One region of the Pseudoalteromonas sp. SR44-2 genome, then DNA from elsewhere that is predicted to be linked to it. Evidence: predicted binding sites of a transcription regulator. Region 1 holds the regulator's gene; the other holds the start of a gene.
The links. Region 1 encodes sigma-54, which starts transcription at its own class of promoters, with help from an activator protein. Its sites were predicted from a motif close to GTTGGCACGNNNNTNGNNT; they were not measured.
Positions count from the first base shown of each region.

Region 2: a site for sigma-54 is predicted at 2,104-2,122, ahead of H5115_RS15050 (diacylglycerol kinase family protein). Genes of this name have one in related genera too.

Region 1 covers NZ_JACJDW010000008.1:35,207-39,408, forward strand. Annotated here, with positions in the region: gene H5115_RS06765 (HPr family phosphocarrier protein) at 1-124, opposite strand, end outside; gene rapZ (RNase adapter RapZ) at 167-1,012, opposite strand; gene ptsN (PTS IIA-like nitrogen regulatory protein PtsN) at 1,031-1,483, opposite strand; gene hpf (ribosome hibernation promoting factor) at 1,488-1,775, opposite strand; gene H5115_RS06785 (RNA polymerase factor sigma-54) at 1,802-3,301, opposite strand; gene lptB (LPS export ABC transporter ATP-binding protein) at 3,371-4,096, opposite strand; gene lptA (lipopolysaccharide transport periplasmic protein LptA) at 4,093-4,202, opposite strand, start outside.
Region 2 covers NZ_JACJDW010000026.1:22,029-26,230, reverse strand. Annotated here, with positions in the region: gene H5115_RS15055 (DMT family transporter) at 1-927, shown strand, start outside; gene H5115_RS15050 (diacylglycerol kinase family protein) at 968-1,834, opposite strand; gene H5115_RS15045 (hypothetical protein) at 2,160-2,300, shown strand; tRNA gene H5115_RS15040 (tRNA-Ser) at 2,519-2,609, shown strand; tRNA gene H5115_RS15035 (tRNA-Ser) at 2,661-2,753, shown strand; gene H5115_RS15030 (RNA-binding protein) at 3,061-3,549, shown strand; gene H5115_RS15025 (aminotransferase class V-fold PLP-dependent enzyme) at 3,533-4,202, opposite strand, start outside.

The DNA.
Region 1 (4,202 bases):
CTTTGTCATCTTGGAATAATGTGATTGTCGCATCAAATTGTACTGCTAATTGCGCAAGCACAGTAGCTGCTCTGGCGTGCAAGCCTAATTTGTTTTTTATTAAAAAGGTATCTTCACAATGCATAACTTACTCTACCTAAGCTGAACAGGTGATTATTCAGCTATATTATTTTTCTTGCTCGCGATGGCGAATTTTTACATTGGGATGTGTCATTGCAAAACTTTCACCGATAGTTTGCGCTAAATACACAGAGCGATGTTGCCCGCCTGTACACCCAATAGCAATGGTTAAATAACTGCGGTTATTTCGTTCTAAATGCGGTAACCACGTTTGCACAAATGTTTGAATTTGCCATGTGAATTTTTGCACTATGCTGTGATTAGCTAAATAGTCTTTAACCAGTTGATCTAACCCATTTAAAGGCTTCAACTCAGGTTCCCAGTGTGGATTTGGTAAAAAGCGTGCATCAAATACGTAGTCTGCTTCTTTTGGTATACCGTGTTTAAAACCAAATGATTCAAATGTGACAATCAGTTGCTTATCTTTTTTACCTAAAATCTTTTCACGAATAGATTCAGCGAGTTGATGAACACTTAAATCAGTCGTATCTATCATAAAGTCGGCGCGAGTGGTTAATACATCAAGTAATTCTTTTTCTTTTTTGATGGCTAAATCAAGGGGCAACGAGTCTATTGATAGTGGGTGTAATCTGCGTGTTTCAGAAAAGCGTTTGATCAATGTCTGATCGTCGCTATCTAAATAAAACAACGTAGGGTTTGCAAAGCCAGGCAAGTATTCAAGAATATCGTTAAATTCATCTTGTTCTTTAGGGATGTTGCGCACATCTATGCTAACAGCAATTTTATCGTAGCTATCAGATACACTGCGAACTAATGAAGGTAGTAGGTTTACTGGAATATTATCTACGCAATAATAACCTAAATCTTCTACAACGCGCAAAGCAACCGACTTTCCAGAACCAGAACGGCCGCTTATGATAATTAACTCCATTTAACACCCTTTATAAAACTATGATTGATCGACAATAACTTGGTAAAGCTCAGTATCAGATTTTGCACTGCGTAACTGTTTACAAAAATCTTTGTTGTTTAGTTTATCAGCAATGGTTGCTAGAGTCTTTAAGTGCTGCTGGTTATCGCCATCTGGTACGATGAGTGCGACAAAAATATCAACAGGGCGATTATCGATTGCATCAAAGTTTATTGGAGTTTCGCTAACGAGCACTAAAGCCAAAGGCTCTTCTGCACCGCTCATTCTTCCATGAGGAATAGCAATGCCACGCCCTATACCTGTACTACCTAATTTCTCTCTGCTCATTAAAGCATTAAGAATATCTTGTTGCGGTAAATACGGAAGTTTGTCGTGAGCAAGTTCGCTAATGAACTCTAAAATTCTTTTTTTGCTATTAAAAAGGACCGCAGCTTTGCTGCAGTCCTGGCATATAAGTGAACTTAATTTCATCATATTAGTGTCGAGCAAGCTTCTCTTTGTGTTTGATTACTTGGCGATCGAGCTTGTCGATCAACGAGTCAATAGCGGCATACATATCTTGATGTTCTGTAGAGGCAAATAGCTCAGCACCGCTTACGTGTATTGTGGCTTCTGCTTTTTGATTTAACTTTTCTACATCGAGAATGACATGAACATTATTAATATGATCAGAGTGTCTTTCAAGCTTCGCAAATTTAGTATTAATATAGTCTCTTAGTGAATCGGTTAATTCTACGTGACGACCAGTTAAGTTTAGTTGCATAAGCATTACCCTTTTAGTTTAGCGTCTTAAATCAGACTTTTACGCTGATTTGACGGTGGAATAGCAAGAGATTCGCGGTATTTTGCGATTGTACGTCTCGCTACTTTAATTCCTTGCTCAGCCAATATATCCGCTATTTTGCTATCACTCAATGGTTTTGCTGAGTTTTCTGCTGCGATTAATTTTCGGATAAGCGCACGTATTGCTGTAGATGAACATTCACCACCGTTTTCAGTACTTACATGGCTTGAGAAAAAATATTTAAGCTCAAATATACCACGGGGTGTATGCATGTACTTTTGAGTAGTCACACGCGAAATTGTCGATTCGTGCATTTCTACCATTTCAGCGACATCATTTAAAACCATTGGTTTCATGGCTTCAGGGCCATGTTCAAAAAAGCCTTGTTGTTGCTTAACAATACAATTAGTAACTTTTAATAGCGTGTCGTTTCTACTTTCTAAGCTTTTAATAAACCATTTAGCTTCTTGTAAATGTGAGCGAATAAACTGGCTGTCGCCACTTGATTTTACAGTGCGAGACATTGCCGCGTATTGGCTATTAACACGAATTTTAGGCATGCTATCTGGGTTTAATTCGACAACCCAGCGGCCTTTAATTTTTTTAACTGACACATCAGGAACAACATACTCAGATTCTTCCCTTACAATAGTATCTGCAGGTTTTGGGTTGAGAGTATGTATTAGTGTCATCACTTCTTTAAGCTCTTCTTCTTTAAGCTTAGTTTTTTTCATTAATGTACGATAGTCGCGAGCTGCTAATAGATCAATATGCTCGGTTAAAATCATTTTCGTTTCATTAATGTAAGGTGTTTCTTTATCAAATTGATTAAGCTGAATACACAAACACTCTTGTAAACTACGTGCAGCAATACCAACAGGATCAAACAGTTGGATGCGTTTTAATACCGCTTCAATTTCATCAAGTTCGACTTCGTTATCATCTTCGTTTTCTTGATTAAAGCTTTCTAAAATCTCTTCGCAGCTTAATGTTAAAATACCTGAATCATCGACGGCCTCTACAATCGCAATAGCGATGGCTTCATCGGTAGGGCTAAATGGCGTTAGTTGTAATTGCCACATTAAATACTCATGCAGCGTTTCAGTAGAGGCGCCTTGGTATATTGATTCGTCTTCAGGCATTGGACCTGATGAGGCTGCAGGAGCGGCACTCATGTACTCATCCCAACTGACATCCATAGCCATGTCGTCACTTAGCGTGTCTTTTGCAAGTGCTTCACCAGTATCTTGTTCATATTCGCTCGGAGCATCATCAGCAGATGCGCTAACAGTTATGTCATCGGTATCAGCTTTTTGCTCGTTTTTACCAGCAGCGTCTTCAGAATAGTCTGCCTCTTCAACCTCTAATAGTGGATTACTGTCGAGAGCTTCTTGTATTTCTTGCTGGAGATCCAATGTACTGAGTTGCAACAAACGAATAGCTTGTTGCAGCTGTGGAGTCATTGTAAGTTGCTGGCCCATGCGCAGCTGTAGTGATTGCCTCATGTATCTCTAACAATCCTTTTATGTTGTTATAATTAATACTAGCAGATGCTTAAAGACATGGCGTAAATGTTACAGCCTAAATTGCTCGCCTAAATAAACATCGCGTACTGTTTTATCATTTAATACGTGTTCTGGAGTACCTGATGCAATCAGCTCCCCATGAGAAACAATGTAGGCTTTTTCGCAAACATCAAGGGTCTCTCTTACGTTATGGTCGGTAATTAATACTCCAATCCCACGATTTTTAAGATGTTCTATTATTTTCTTTATATCTAATACCGAAATAGGGTCAACACCGGCAAACGGTTCATCCAGTAATATAAATTTAGGATCTGCTGCCAGCGCTCGTGCTATTTCTACACGACGACGTTCTCCACCCGATAATGCCATACCTTGGCTATCACGAATGTGTTGTATGCTAAATTCATCTAATAAGTTATTGAGCGTGTCTTCTCTGGCTTGTTTATTTAGTTCTTTGCGCGTTTCTAAAATGGCCATTAAGTTTTGATAAACAGTCAGCTTTCTAAAAATTGATGACTCTTGCGGTAAGTAGCCTATGCCTAATCTAGCACGACTATGCATAGGTAAAAGAGTAATATCGTTATCATCAATAGATATTTTACCTTTGTCGCTAGGAACAAGCCCTACAATCATATAAAAAGTCGTTGTTTTACCAGCACCGTTAGGGCCAAGTAAGCCAACTATACTGCCAGCTTGTACTTCAAGGCCGACGTTTTTTACAACTTCACGACCTTTATAGCTTTTTGCCAATAGTTCTGCTTTTAATGTGCTCATGGTTGACCTTTATCGCCTTTTTTACTTTTTTTAGTTTCGATCGGTACTAAAATTGTGTGAACGCGGTCAGTTGAGTTTTCATCTTTTTCGGCACTGATGAGCTGCT
Region 2 (4,202 bases), on a different contig from region 1:
AGAAGTGCAGCGCTATACATTACAACCGTTTTAATTTGGGGTTCTACTTGGTTAGCCATCGAATTTCAGCTAGGTGATATTGCAGTCGAGTTATCGTTATTTTATCGCTTTGCTATAGCAGCACTTTTAATGTGGTTATATGTAGCGTACAAAAAATCGGATATGCGCTTTTCATTAATCGATCATGGCTTTTTTGCTTTATTAGCTCTGTTTAACTTTGGTTTAAATTACTTAATGCTTTACTGGGCACAAAATTACTTAACCTCAGCCATGAGCTCCATTGCCTTCTCGATGCTGCTGGTTATGAACATAGTTAACACTCGACTATTTTTTGGTAAGCCTATCTCAAAACGAATTTATACCGGTGCCGCACTCGCTGTATTAGGTATTACGTGTCTGTTTTGGCCACAGTTACAGCAGTTCGACTTAAGTAACGGTGCATTGGTCGGGTTACTACTTGCCCTTGGTGGCACCTTTGTGGCTTCATTGGGCAACATGGTAAGCGTTCGTAATTCTCGTAAGCAAATTGGTGTATTGCAAGGCAATGCATGGGGTATGTTATATAGTGCTATAGGCTTAGCTTTATATGTATTAATGAACGATGTGCAATTTAGTTTAAATGCTCCACCAAGTTACTGGTTATCACTACTTTACCTATCAATATTTGGCACCGTAATCGCTTTTGGTTGTTACTTTGCACTACTAAAAAATATAGGCCCTGAAAAAGCCAGCTACGTTATTGTTTTATTCCCGTTAGTGGCAGTAACACTGAGTAGCTTTTTTGAAAGCTTTGAATGGCACGCAAATACCTTTGCAGGGTTTAGCTTAGTGCTATTAGGTAACGCCATTGTGCTTACCCCAACAAAACGAATTAACGCCTTTTTAGCTAATAGAGCAATAGCTAAAAGTGGCTCCGTCCCCAGTTAGACGCGTTATTAACGCAACTAACGCAAAAGCGCCTACTTTACTATAGGCGCTTTTTTATTGGCATATGAAAAAGTAAGGCCTGTCCATGCACACTAACAACTGCAGGAGTCTTACCTATCAGCTCACCATCTGCTTCAATCAATAGCCCTTCAGTATTTATGGAAGCTGTATTTAAGCGACTATAGGTAAGGTTTTTTATATACTCATGACGCTCAAAAAATAACTTAATAAAGCTTTTTACATTATAAAAAAGCCCACCCGATCGCATTTGATAACACTCAAGCTGACCATCAGTTAAATCTGCTTTTGGCGCTATTTCTAGCCCGCCACCAAAGTACTTATGATTAGCAAATACAGTAATTAAATTTTGATACTGCCGAGCATCGTTATTAAACGTACCTTGCAACTGCTGAGCTTGATAATAAAATAGCTCTTTAATACTCGTCCAACTGTAATCAAAAGATGAAAAATTAGCTTTCTCGTTAATTGTTTTAATAACATGAGCATCAAATCCTACCCCTGCAATATTAATAAAATAGCGGCTATTAATTTTTCCTATATCAATGGCTGTCGGTGTATTAAATAATGCCTTTCGCCAATCATCTTCTTTGCAATTAAATCCTCTAGAGAAATCGTTACCTGTACCGCAAGGTAATAATGCTAACGAACAGCTGCTCCCTATTAGCGCATTAACCGCCAAGTTCAATGTACCATCGCCACCTAGTGCAACTACTTTGGGAAATTTACTCAGTAACAACCTTATTTGAGCGCAGTCATCGTCAAAGCTTCCCGTTGTAGTAAATATACAATAAGAAAAGCTGCGTTTTTTACAGATACTTTTAAGCCATGCCAATGATTTTTGGCTCTGTTTTTTGATACTTGGTTTAATAATTATAAGTAGTGACAAGCTTTTGTTTCCAGCAATGTATTTTAGAGTGAGATAACAAACGTTTAATTAAATTTTTTTAATCTGAATAAATAATCAAAAAACATTGTATAAAATGCATAAAAATAAATTAAAAAACCAAAAACCCCAACATCAAAGGGGTTAAAACCAACCGTCATGTAAATAGCTATGCAAAAACAGTAATGCAACTTACTGAATCGCATATTAATAAAATCAATTCAGATTAGTTTAACTAATCCCTCAGGCTCAATTTTTATCGTTGTATTTTCAATCAAACAACGTGCAAAATGCACGCGATTTCAACAGATACAACCGGAGCAAAATAATGAAACCAATTAATACATTAAATCAAACAGCAGCAGCGCAAGTAGCCGTTAAACCAACTAACCGTAAAGCAAGAATGTTAGCTAAACTTAACACGATTGGTAAAAGACTAGCACTTAGCGGTGCAGCTCAATATAAATAATCACCCAACCATGATTATTTTTCGGTGCAGCGAACACTCAACCACTAAATGAAGTCACTTATTTAGCTCCCATTGTTTGCTGCAACCTATTTATTTTATTAAAAATTGCCTTAATTTCCCCTTATTTACAAAAAAAACCTCATTTACGTATATTTTTTAGGCAAACAGTCATTTTGCTATTTACACAGCGGTATCACCTAAGTATTATTCTGCGTCACGGAGAGATGGCAGAGTGGTCGAATGCACCGGTCTTGAAAACCGGCATGGGTTTATAGCCCATCTAGGGTTCAAATCCCTATCTCTCCACCATATTTTAATTGGTGGCTTTTTTTACTCCATCAATACAACCGGTTATGCGTTGGAGAGGTGTCCGAGTGGCCGAAGGAGCTCCCCTGCTAAGGGAGTATAGAGTTTGTAGCTCTATCGAGGGTTCGAATCCCTCCCTCTCCACCATACTTAATTTAAACCACTTAATTGTGGTTTTTTTGTGCCTAAAATTTAACACCGATACTAAATTGGGAGGGTGAGAACCTTCGACAGGGTTCGACAAAATGTCTGGAACATTTTAGGCCGCTGCAAGCGTCGCGCAGCGATTGATTACATGGATGTAAGCAAGTCTATCCCTTCCTCTGGACCATACTTAATTTAAACCACTTAATTGTGGTTTTTTGTGCCTAAAATTTATAAAAACTAAACAAATTGTGCCTAGTAATAACTTAGGGCATTATTAACACAACTTTAGCCACTTTTAGGTTTAGCTATGATCCGGTTCATATTGCTATCATTTTGCGCGGCAGCACCATTTTTTACCTTGGCACAAAGTACAACAGTGTATAAGTGTGTAATTAAGGGCGTTCCTACTTTTAGCCAAACGCCTTGCGCTAAAGATGCACAAGTTATTACTCTAAAAGATATAAATGTAATTGAAGCATATAAAAGCTCTACGCCCGGTAAAGGTATCACCGATACCTCTGTTGATGACTACTTAGAGGTTCAGCAAATAGAGCGTGAAATAAAGCGCCTTGAGCTATCTATTGAACAAAGCCAAAAAGAATACGCAGCTAAAAAACAACAAATAGATTATATGACCCAAGATAAGGCCAATCGTTTAGGCGCTTCGTCTATTGCTGATGCTATCGCAACTAAAACAAATTCATTAAAACAAGCCTACGACGCATCAATTAGTCAAACGCAGCAAAAAATAGAGTCATTAAAGCAAAGAAAGCAGCAGCTTAGCCAAAACCCTTAAGCGCTCGTTTTACTATAGAAATAAATTGCGCAACGTCTTCTTGAGTATTATAAACATGTGGCGATACTCGTATTCCAAATTTGCGAGCATCTACACTGACTTTCGCTTTATTAAGCTCTGTAAGTACATGGTCTTGTTGCTTGTTAAAAAACAAAATAACAGTCCCGCTGCATTTATCACCACTCATAGGTGATGCAACATATTCAGCTAGTTGCTCATGAATAAGCGTAAGCATCGCTAAGTTATGCACCCTTACCTTGTGAGCTGTTAGCTCTGCAAAGTAGGTAATACTATTTGCGGCAATAATATAAGGCGCTACAGAGGGAGTGCCACCCCAAAACTTAAGCGCACTGCTGTTATATTCAAAATTATTAATATCGAACTCAAATGGGTTTTGATGCGAAAACCAACCCACATCTTTAGGCTCACAATACTCTATTTGATTTTTGTTAACCCATAAATAAGCTGCACCTGGGCCACCACATAACCATTTAACGCTCGAGCCAATCATAAAGTCCGCATCGAGCACGCTTAAATCAAGCGGTATAACACCCGCTGACTGAGCAACATCAACTATTGATAAACTATTGGTTAATTTACTTATAGCTACAATATCGTACACAGGCGCCTGTACACCTGTATTTGAATACACA